DNA from 2 places in the Mesorhizobium sp. B2-3-6 genome. Region 1 is predicted to be linked to the other one. Evidence: riboswitches for the same ligand, from Rfam matches in the RefSeq annotation. Region 1 holds a riboswitch; the other holds the start of a gene.

Region 1 (5,426 bases):
CTTTATCGTGTCGCCGACTGCCTGTTGATCGCGCTGTTCGGCGTGGTTTCGGCGATCGTCATTCTGGCATGATCTCACCCCCCCGTGAGTTCTCTCCCGAAGGGGAGGAAGGGAGCCGGGCTGCAACAGGTTCGCGCCTTTCCTCTCCCCCGTCGATCGGGGAGAGGTGGCTCGGCGAAGCCGAGACGGAGTGGGGGTCGACGAGCTCGGCAGTCGCGTTTCTCGCACCCGCCGGGTTGCGCCTGCCTGTCTGCGGACCGCGCGTTCGATAACCGCCTTCCCCCAATCCGTCGCTGCTTCGCAGCGCCACCTTTCCCCCCTCCGGAGGGAAAGGAAGTGAGCCCTGCTGGAAGCGTTTGGCGACCAGACTTGAATGCTCATCCACAAAAGGGGACAACAGCTCTCAAAACTCCACCCCCTGCTGCGCCTTCACGCCCGCCGCGAAATGGTGCTTGGTCAGCCCCATCTCGGTCACCAGGTCGGCCGCCTCGACCAGCGCCGGCTTGGCGTTGCGACCGGTGACGACGACATGCAGGCCCTCGCGGCGCGCTTTCAGCGCGACAACCACCTTGTCCAGATCGAGATACTCGTAGCGCAGCGCGATGTTGAGTTCGTCGAGCACGACGAGACTGATCGACGGATCGGCCATCAGCTCCAGCGCCTTGGCCCAGGCGGCCTCGGCCGCCGCGATGTCGCGCTTCAGATCCTGTGTCTCCCAGGTGAACCCCTCGCCCATCGCGTGCCAGACGACGCGGTCGCCGAAGGCGGCGAAGGCCTCCTTCTCACCCGTATGCCATTTGCCCTTGATGAACTGGACGACGCCGACGCGCTTGCCGTAGCCGAGCATCCGCAGCGCCAGGCCAAAGGCAGCCGTGGTCTTGCCTTTGCCCGGGCCGGTGTTGACGATCAGCAGCCCCTTTTCGACCGTCTTGCTCGCCACCTCGGCGTCTTGGACCGCCTTGCGCTTGGCCATCTTGGCGCGGTGGCGCTCTTCGTCCTTTTCGTCGATGTCGGTCATGTCACTTCACCTTGAGCGGCAGCCCCGCCACCATCAAAAGCACGGTCTCGGCAATCGCCGCGACCTGCTGGTTGAGCCGGCCGGCGGCGTCGCGGAACCGGCGCCCCAGCGCATTGTCGGGCACGATGCCTTGCCCGACCTCGTTGGATACCACGAACCAGGGTCCGCGCGGCCGCGACAGCATGTCAGCCAGCCGCCGACATTCGGCCTCTACATCATGATCGGCCAGCATGTGATTGGTCAGCCAGAGCGTTAGGCAGTCGACAAGGACCGGCTGGTCCTCCGGTAGGGCCTCGAGTGCACCGACAAGGCCAAGCGGTGCATCGATGGTCGTCCAGCCCTCGCCGCGCCGCGACCGGTGCAACGCGATGCGCTGCTGCATCTCGTCGTCATAGGCTTGCGCCGTGGCGATGTAGGTCCATGGCGAAGGCAAGGCCGTCATCAGCGTTTCGGCGTGCGCGCTCTTGCCGGAGCGCGCACCGCCGATGATGAAGGTCAGTCTTCCGCGATCAGGCAAAGCTGTCGCGCAGGCTCGTCGCGCTGCCGGTGAAGCGTCCACGCACCACGCCGACGGCAGCGCCGAGCACGAGCCAGAACACCAGGTTGGTTACGGTCACCGCCACCACGAATTGATGATGCAGGCCTTCCGGAATCGGCGTCTCGAAACTGTCCGGCTGCGGCGCGCCGACAATATGCGGCGCGACGATCAACACCACGCCCAGAATCGCCAGCGGCAGTGATTTGCGGAAGGCGATCGGGGCAAGGCCGATCGCCGTCGCCGCCACCGTCGCCGTCCACCAGATCTGGCGTGGCAGAAGCTCGGCGGCAGGCATGGCCGGCAGTTCCGGCGGCAGGCCGAGGCCCGGCGCCAGCGTGAACACGGCAAAGCCGGCCAGTCCCCAGAACACGCCCTGGCGCCAGTTGCCGATGCCGCCGGCGAATTCCGAAACCGCGACCAGGACCAGCGCGAAGCCGATGCCGGTGACGATGTTGGCAAGCACGCTGAAAGCGAAACGCTCGAAGCCGTCGGCCGGCGCCCAGCCTTCCTCTTCAGCCGGAACAGCTTCAGCGGCTGCCGGCGCGGCGGAACTCATGGCATTGCCCGCCGGGGCGGCAGAGTTCATGGCGTTGTTGTCGGTCGGGGCCGGTGCGGTATGGTCGTGGTGGTGGCCGCCGCCGGCCTGTTCGTAGACTTCCGCCTTCAGGATCAACGGCACGGTGGCATAGGCCTGCATGCAGGCGAGAACGACACCGGCCACGAGCCCTGCGATCGCCGCGATGAACACGACGTTGCGAAACAGGTTCATGATGTCAAATCCCTATCAGTGGCAGGGAAACGCCATCGAGTGGCGATAGTCGTGCGCAGCATTGTGGACCGCGTCGATATGCGAGAAACCGACAAAGCCTACGACGAAAACGCCGAGCAGCGCCGCGAGCGCGAGCTGCAGGAGGCGCGACTGCGAGGAGATGGAGGCGCCGAGGGAGACGGAAGCGGTATTCATGTCTTGTCCTTTCACCCTCCACCCGAGGGCATCGAAGTCAGTTTCCTGTCGCCGGCAGGTCTCCTGGCTCGCGGATCAGCGCCCTTCCCCACCTTCCCGAAGAAAATCTTCAGTGGCATATGGAGAGGACTACCGCACACAGTTGCGGGGGCAGCCACGGCATTGGGCAACAAATCTGCCCGCACCGCATTCCCTCTTGGCTCCAATCGGAACCGACGACGAAGGTGACTATAGGGAAAATCGCCGCATCCGGCAAACCAAATTCCGACGGCGACAAGCGCTTTAGCGCCGTCCGGCCGCTTGCTCCGCTGCAATTGACAATTTCCGTGGCCGGGTGTCGGCTGCCATCCTCACAGGAGGCCAGCCATGCAGCCCGTCCGGAGCCAGCACGCCCCCTATAACGGCCTCACCCGGGCCGAGCCGACATTGCCGTCCTCGGCCTATTGGGATGCGGCGGCCTACCAGCGCGACCTCGACGCCATCTGGTACAGGAACTGGCTGCTCGTCTGCCGTGAAGCTGATCTCGCCCAACCGCTGGCTTTCCGCACCTTCCGTGTCGGCACCCAGGAGATCGTCGTGCTGCGTGACGATACCGGCGAACTGCGCGCCTTCCACAACACCTGCCGGCATCGCGGCTCGCAGCTTTGCCAGGAACGCGAGGGGCGGCTGAAGGCGCGGCTGATCACCTGCCCCTACCACGCATGGTCCTATTCGCTGCGCGGCGATCTCGTGCGCGTGCCATCGAAAACGCTGCCCGAAGGTTTCGACAAGGCGGACCATCCGCTCTATCGCGTCGCGCTGTCGGTCTGGCGCGGCTTCGTCTTCGTCAATCTCGCGGAAGATGCCGCCGGCTCGGCGCACTCATCCTTCGACCCGGCCTCCGGCGATCTCGGCAACTGGCCGCTGGAATCGCTGGTATCGGGCCATGTGCTGCGCAAGGTGATGAACTGCAACTGGAAGATCTTCTGGGAAAACTTCGACGAATGCCTGCATTGCCCCGGCGTCCACAAGGACCTGTCGCGGCTGGTGCCGATCTACGGCCGCGGCCTGATGGGCCGGCATGACGACCCCGAATGGACCCGCCATGCCGACAATGACGCGCCGGAATTTTCCGGCGGGCTGCGGGCGGGTGCCGAAACATGGTCACGTGACGGCCAGGCGCATGGGCCGGTCTTTTCGGGCCTGACGCCGGCCGAGCACGCCGCCGGCCAGACCTACGCCACCAGCCTGCCCTCGATGTTCATCGTCGGCCACGTCGACTATGTCAGGTCCGTACGGCTGGTGCCGCTTGGCCCCGAGCAGACCGAATTGACCGCCGAATGGCTGTTCGCGCCCGACGCGCTCGCCGCCACCGACATCGACAACATCGTCGGATTCGGCACCCAGGTGCTGGAGGAGGATGCCGCGATCTGCGAGGTCAACCAGAAAGGGCTGCGCTCCATGCGCCATAAGGCCGGCGTGCTGATGCCGGAGGAGTACGACCTCCACCGCTTCCACGATTGGGTACGCGAACGACATGCTGCGCTTGTGCCGTAAGCTTCACAGCGACTTCGGCAGATACCGCCAGGTGACATAACCGCAGACCGCCGCAAGCAGGCCGAGCGTGACGAAAACCGAGCCCAGTCCGAAAAAGGCCAGCACCACCGAGTAGACCAGCGGCGGCGTCAGTTCGGAAAAGTCGAGATAAGTGCGGTAGACCGCAGCCATCTGCGCCCGCTCATAAGAGCGGACCGAGCGCATGAAGGCGGTCGAGCCCAGCGCGTCGAGCGCGATGGTGAAGAAGGCGCCGCACAGCAGGAAGGCGCCGGTGACGAGCGGCGCGCTTTCGCCGACGGCACCCGCCGCCAGCAGCACCACCGACATGGCGAAATAGGCAAAAGTCATGGTCCTGCGGCCGCCGAAGCGCTTGCCGGCCTTGCCCCAGAAAATCGCCATGAACAAAAGCGCGTTGCCTGCCGAAACCAGAATGCCGCCGGCAAGTTCGCCCTCACCGGTGATGACCATGAACAGCGGGCCATAGACGAAAAATGTCGTCCAGAAGCAGGAGCGGCCGAAGGCGATCAGCCAGGCCAGCCTCAGCCTCGGCTGCGCGACGAAGCGGCCGATATTGGCCAGCGGGTTGACCGGGCGCGTCTTGCCCGGCCGGATCGAGGGATTGTCGCCGAGCCGGTAGGTCCAGAACAACGCCAGCAGGGCCAAGGCGAATACGGCGACCGCGCCATGCGCGGCATAGATGCCGAAGCGCGTGTAGAGAAAGATGCCGAGCGTCGGCCCACCCGTCCAGGCAAACATCGACCACGCCATGCGCAGCGATTCGGCCTGCATGAAATCGGTCTTGCGGATGTGGTCCATGATGTAGAGGTTGAGCGTGATCGACAGCGCACTGGCGCCCATGACACGGCACAGCATGCCGGCCAATTGCCCTGCGAGCGTATGCGTGACGAAGAACAGCGAGCCGATCGCCAGCAGGCAGGCGCCCGCCGTGTAGACCCAGCGCCGCGCGAAGCGCTGGATCAGCATCGGCATGAACAAGGTCACGGACAGGCCGAGCATCGCCACTATGGTGTAGAGGATCGAGACGATCTGCTCGTTGTGGAGGATCTCGTAGGCCTGGATCGGGATGACGCTCGACACCGTGGCGCGAGCGAAGGATTCGACCGCGTAGAGCGAGGCGAAGGTGCGGGCATCCGCGGCCTTGAGGGCCGGTAGCCAGATCGGATGGCGCACATGCGTGGACATTGCTTCCCCAAAGCAGAATCACCAGCCAAATCTGCGGCCATCATTTCGCGACCGGTAACAGGAAACCGACGTGCCCCGGTTAAAACGAAGCCGGTCAAAGGCTTTCCGGTGCTGGCCTAAAGGGGTGCCTGATGCAGCGCCGGCTGATCGTCCGTATCGAAGCTCAC
Region 2 (5,426 bases), on a different contig from region 1:
CGCCGACACAGATGGCCAGGATTATGCGCGGCAATCTGAGGTCGACGACGATCCTGCCGACCGGGCCGGACACGTCATGCCCCTTCAATCCGATCGCATGGCCAAGTGCTGCAACGACGTCGCCCAACGGAATCATCGTCGAGCCATAGGCGATCGACAGCAGCGCGAACGCGGCGATTGCCAACGCCGCCGCCGTCATGGCCAATAGGAATGCCTTGTGCCGCAAAGTCATGTTCCCGGTTAAAACGCTTCCGGATGCATCGCCCTGGCAATCTTGCCGATCGCGTCGATATTGGCCGGCCCGGGTGTCAGTTCGGCATAGCGAAGCGCCGCGAAGCGTTCGTTCCTGACCGCGTCCGTCTCCTTCATTGCCGGATGCGCTTTCAGGAAATCGAGCAGCTTCCGGTAGCCGCCGCCATCCTGATAGTCGAGCAGGATGAGGAATTGCGGATTGCGCGAGGCCACCGTCTCCCAATCCGTGTTGCCCCAGCTGGTGTCCATGTCGGCCATGATGTTGTCGCCGCCGGCCGCGGAAATCATGGCGTTGGGAATGGCGAACTTGCCTGATGTGAACGGCTTGTCCTCGCCGGAATCATAGAGGAACACGCGCGTTCCCCTGCGGGCGCCGACCTTGGCCGTGATTTCGGCGAGCTGCGCCTTCCAGCCGGAGACGAGCTTATCCGCTTCGGCCTCCTTGCCGAAGATCTTGCCCAGCTTCTCGACATCGCCATAGAGCAGGTCCATCGAAGCGGCGGGGCGGTTCTTGTCGAGATGGACGCAGCTTTCCGTCAGCACCAGGGTCTTGATGCCGTGTTGCGCCAGCGTATCGGGCGTCACCTCGCCGCCCGGCTTCATGCCGTAATACCAGCCGGCGAAGAAGAAGTCGGGCTCGACAGCGACCAGGTTTTCCAGCGTCGGATATTTGGGCGCCAGTTCGGGGATCGAGCTCTGTTCGGCCTTGAATTCGGGGCCGACCTTGTACCATCCAGTGATGCCGGTCAGGCCGACGATCGACGGCTGCAGCTTCAGTGCGAAGGCCATCTCGGCCATGTTGAGATCGTGAATGACGGCACGCTTTGGAGGTGCGTCGAAGGTCAGCGGCTTGCCGCAGCTGTCGACCGTCACCGGAAAGGCGAAGGCCGTAGAGCCGAGCAGGGAGAAGGCAAGAGACACGGCAAGGCGTTTCACGGATGTTGCTCCTTGTTGAACAGGATCTGCCGGAAATGGCTTCGATCACGAAGATGGCGCGGCACGGTTCGGAACCTCGAACACCGTCAGCTCGCGGTCCTCCGTCGGGTGGCGCAACCTAAAGACGTCGATACCGAAGATCTCGCGGATCAGCTGCTGGGTGAGTGCTTCGCGTGGCGGCGCCAGCACATGCAACCGGCCATGGCTCATCACCGCGACCCTGGTGGCGAAAGGCGTCACCAGCGCCAGATCGTGCAGCACCGCGATCACGGTCATGCCGAGGCCTGCAACCAGTTCGAGCAACTCGCTGCGCGCCCGCGGGTCGAGATGGTTGGTCGGCTCGTCGAGGAACAGGATCTTCGGCTCCTGCGCGATGGCGCGGGCAAGCTGGGCGCGCTGGCGCTCGCCGCCCGAGAGCGAGCCGATGGTGCGGCCAAGCAGCGGCAACAGCCCGGTCCGGCGCAGAGCCTCGACGACAATGTCGCGTTCCTCGCTCCTGTGCCTGCGGCCGGTATGCGGAACCCGGCCGAGCTCGACATAGTCGATCACCGCCAGCCGTGGATCCGGTTGATCGGTCTGGCCGACGACGGCGATGTGCAGCGCCCGCTCGGCGGTCGAAATCCTGTCCAGCAAGCGCCCGGTTAGCTTCACTTCGCCCGAACTCGGCCTCAGCATGCCCGATAGCATGCGCAGCAATGTCGTCTTGCCGGCGCCGTTGGGACCGATGATGGCGAGACGGTCGCCCGCCGCCACCGAAAGGCTGACCGGATACACCAGATGCAGGCCATCCGCCGCTGCGGCCAGGTCGCGGGCATCGAGAAGCGGCGCGGTCATGGGCAATTCCTTGCAGGGCCTGCCGGAATACGGGCCAGCGTCTTGCTTGCCAGTCCTGCCGGACGCTGGCCTGAATTCACCTCGGTGGCGATATCGCGGCAAAGCGTGCACACGACGATGCGATGCATGGCAATGCGATGTATGCGATCGATGGAGCCGTCCAACTTCCGTCACTTTCAAAATGGCGACGGAAGGAAGCTGGCTTGAACCGGTCGACAAGACCGAAACCTGCGTCTCCTCCCGGCACACCCCGTCCGGTCAACTCATGCAGATGGCAGGTCTCCTGGCTCGCGGGTCGTTGCGCCATCCTGCCTTCCCAGCCTTGCCGGCCAGTGGCTTCTCGGATTTTGCTCGCCGCTTACAGTTGCGGGGGCAGCCATGGCTTCGACCCGAAAATCGGGCCTCACCATGTTCCCTTTTCACCCCTCGCCTTGCGGCGCGGGGACCATCACGAGTCGCAGCCTAGGATGCAGGCAGCGTCGAGGCAAGGTCGATGCATGTTCTGTTATAACGATACAAACGTGTGGTCAATCACTATCGCGCGCCACCAGTTCCAGCGGCCAGACCTCGCGAATGATCTCTGGCCCTTTCGCGCCGGCGAAAGCCGGGAGCGAGGCGAGCAGGATTTCGCCGAGCCGCCGCCCCATCGGGTCAAGGCTCGGACGAAAGCCGGTCAGCGCCGGCGAGAAATAACGGCAGAGCGGCGTGTCGACGATGACGATCACCGCGACATCCTGCCCGGGCTTTATCCCCATTTCGGCGAGCGCTTTGCAGCCGCCGAGCGCCATCGAGTCGTTGTTGAAGATAATCGCGGTCGGCGGATCCTTCGACCGCATGACTTGCGGTGTCACCGCGTAGCCACCGGCTTCGTTGATAAAACCGTCCACAATCAGGCCGGGATCGACTTCGATGCCGTGCCGCCGCAGCGCCTTGCAATAACCCTCCAGAAACAGATAACCGAAATTCAGGTCAAGCGACGGCCGGATGGCGGCGATGCGGCGGTGGCCACGCGCAACCAGCCGGTCGACCGCATCGGCGCCCGCCTTCTCGAAATCCAGATCCAGAGAGGGATAGCTGTCGTCGCCGGACCGGCTTCGGCCGAGCGTCGCGAAGGGAAAGCCGGCCTTGCTCAGATAGTCGATGCGATCGTCCTCGCGCCGCGTCCAGGCCAGTACGACGGCATCGGCACGACGCGTCTCGACGACGCGGCGCAGCCGCTCCTGTTGATAATCCGCCGGCGCGCCCATGACGATGATCAGATCCAGCCCGCACTCGGCCAATGTCGCTTGCAGTCCGGTGAGGAACGGAATGAAGAACGGCTCGCCATACTGCTGGTCGCCCGGATGCGGCTGCAGCATGAAAGCCACGGCATGGGTGGTGCCGCGGCGTAGGTTCCTGCCCGAGTGGTTCGGTGAATAATTGAGCTTCCGGGCCGCCTCGAGCACGCGCTGGCGTGTCTCGGCGTTCACGTCGGCGCGCCCGTTAAGCGCGCGCGAGACTGTACCGATCGAAATGTTCAGGTGCCGCGCAAGATCGTGAATGCTGGACGCCAAGACCTCCCCCTCCTGCTTCTGGCTAGCACCAGCCGGTCGTGCGGCCAAGGCGTTTCAGAGCCGACGGTACAAATCCGATTGACAATATATGCCATCGGGTGTGTCATCGTAAACGTTTACGGAAGTCATTTACGGACTGCCGTGGGTGCCAGCCAGGAGGGGTTGGCCGGAGGAGCGCTGGATGATGCACGTCGTCCTGGTCGGGTGCGGAGCCATGAGCAAAACCTGGCTCGAGGCCATCAGCCAATCCCCTGCCGTCAAGATCGTCGGTCTCGTCGACCTCGACGCCGACAGGGCGCGCCAGCGGGCACGCGAATACGACCTCGCCGGGGTCGCGATCGGGACCGATCTCGACGTCGTTCTCTCCCAGACCAGACCCGATGCGGTGTTCGACGTGGTCGTGCCTGCCGCCCGTCGCGCCGTGGCGAATTCGGCCTTTGCCCATGGCTGTCATCTGTTGACGGAAAAGCCGCTGGCCGACAGCCCGGACAATGCGCGCGCCATCATCGACGATGCGCGGCGCGCGCGACGCGTCCATGCCGTGGTGCAGAACCGCCGCTACGTCGCCAACGTCCGGCGCATCCGGCGCTTCCTCGGCTCCGGCGCCATCGGCGCTGCGACCAGCATCCATGCCGATTTTTTCATTGCGCCGCATTTCGGCGGTTTCCGCGAAGGCATGCGCCATGTGCTGCTGCTCGACATGGCGATCCATACATTCGACGCCGCCCGCTACATGGTCGATGGCGAGCCGACCGAAGTGTATTGTCGAGAATGGGAGCCGGCCAATTCCTGGTACCGGCAGGGATCGTCCGCAAGCGCCACCTTCGAGCTCGGCCAGGGCAAGATGTTCACCTATCGCGGCAGTTGGTGCGCCGACGGTTTCCGCACCAGTTGGGAAGGCAGTTGGCGCATCGTCGGCGAACGCGGCAGCCTGACCTGGGATGGGCATGACGAGTTGAAGGCCGAAGCCGTGCTGCCGGAACGCGAAGGCCTGCTCGACAAGGTCGTGCCGGTAGCGGTGCCGCCGCTCGACCCTGCCGACCGCATCGGCGGGCATCTCGGCGTCATGGAAGATTTCGTCCGCGCCGTGGACACCGGCACCGAGCCGGAGACGCGCGGCGCCGACAATATCAAGAGCCTGGCCATGGTTTTCGCGGCCATCGAAAGCGCCGAGACCGGGCGCCGGATCGAAATCCCCAGGCAGGAAGGATGACCATGGCGGACCCGCTTCTCGACATCAGGATCGGCACCATGGTGCGGGCCAATCTCGAAGATCCGGCCGCCTATATCAGGCAGATCCTGCCGCTCGGTTTCGAGAGCGTCCAGCCCTTCTTCTGGCAGACGCTGGGCGGCAAGGACCTAGGGCGGCTCGCAGGCGAGATCCGCGACGCCATCGGCGATGCCGATGTCAGCGTCAGCTCGATCGGCGTGTTCGGCAATCCACTCGAGAGCGGCGACACCGACCGCGGCGTGCTCAAGGCCTGGGAAACGGTGATCGACAGCGCGCATCTGTTCGGCACCAATCTGGTCAGCGGTTTTACCGGCCGCATCCGCGGCAAGCCGCTGACCAACAGCCTGCCGCGCTACCGCGAAGTCTGGGGCGAATTGGCCAAACGCGCGGCCGACAAGGGCGTGCGCATCGCCTTCGAGAATTGCGCCATGGATGGCAACTGGGCCGCCGGCGACTGGAACATCGCCCATAATCCGGACGCCTGGGAACTGATGTTCAACGAATTGCCGGATGAGAATCTGGGTCTGGAATGGGAGCCCTGCCATCAGTTGGTCTATCTGATCGACCCGATCCCGCAGATCCGCAAATGGGCGCATCGCATCTTCCATGTCCACGGCAAG

What was found. A riboswitch is a leader RNA that binds a small molecule or an ion and turns the genes downstream of it on or off. The one in region 1 is predicted to bind cobalamin.
Region 2: another riboswitch for cobalamin. It lies ahead of FJ953_RS14425 (ABC transporter ATP-binding protein); the one in region 1 lies ahead of FJ953_RS04035 (CbtB domain-containing protein).

The regions. Positions count from the first base shown of each region.
Region 1 covers NZ_VFVW01000001.1:826,077-831,502, reverse strand. Annotated here, with positions in the region: gene cbiB (adenosylcobinamide-phosphate synthase CbiB) at 1-72, shown strand, start outside; gene cobO (cob(I)yrinic acid a,c-diamide adenosyltransferase) at 404-1,018, opposite strand; gene cobU (bifunctional adenosylcobinamide kinase/adenosylcobinamide-phosphate guanylyltransferase) at 1,020-1,535, opposite strand; gene FJ953_RS04040 (CbtA family protein) at 1,528-2,325, opposite strand; gene FJ953_RS04035 (CbtB domain-containing protein) at 2,341-2,520, opposite strand; cobalamin riboswitch at 2,556-2,752, opposite strand; gene FJ953_RS04030 (aromatic ring-hydroxylating dioxygenase subunit alpha) at 2,887-4,056, shown strand; gene FJ953_RS04025 (MFS transporter) at 4,060-5,259, opposite strand.
Region 2 covers NZ_VFVW01000004.1:377,704-383,129, reverse strand. Annotated here, with positions in the region: gene FJ953_RS14435 (iron ABC transporter permease) at 1-232, opposite strand, end outside; gene FJ953_RS14430 (ABC transporter substrate-binding protein) at 241-1,188, opposite strand; gene FJ953_RS14425 (ABC transporter ATP-binding protein) at 1,234-2,022, opposite strand; cobalamin riboswitch at 2,278-2,487, opposite strand; gene FJ953_RS14420 (LacI family DNA-binding transcriptional regulator) at 2,550-3,575, opposite strand; gene FJ953_RS14415 (Gfo/Idh/MocA family oxidoreductase) at 3,757-4,788, shown strand; gene FJ953_RS14410 (sugar phosphate isomerase/epimerase) at 4,791-5,426, shown strand, end outside.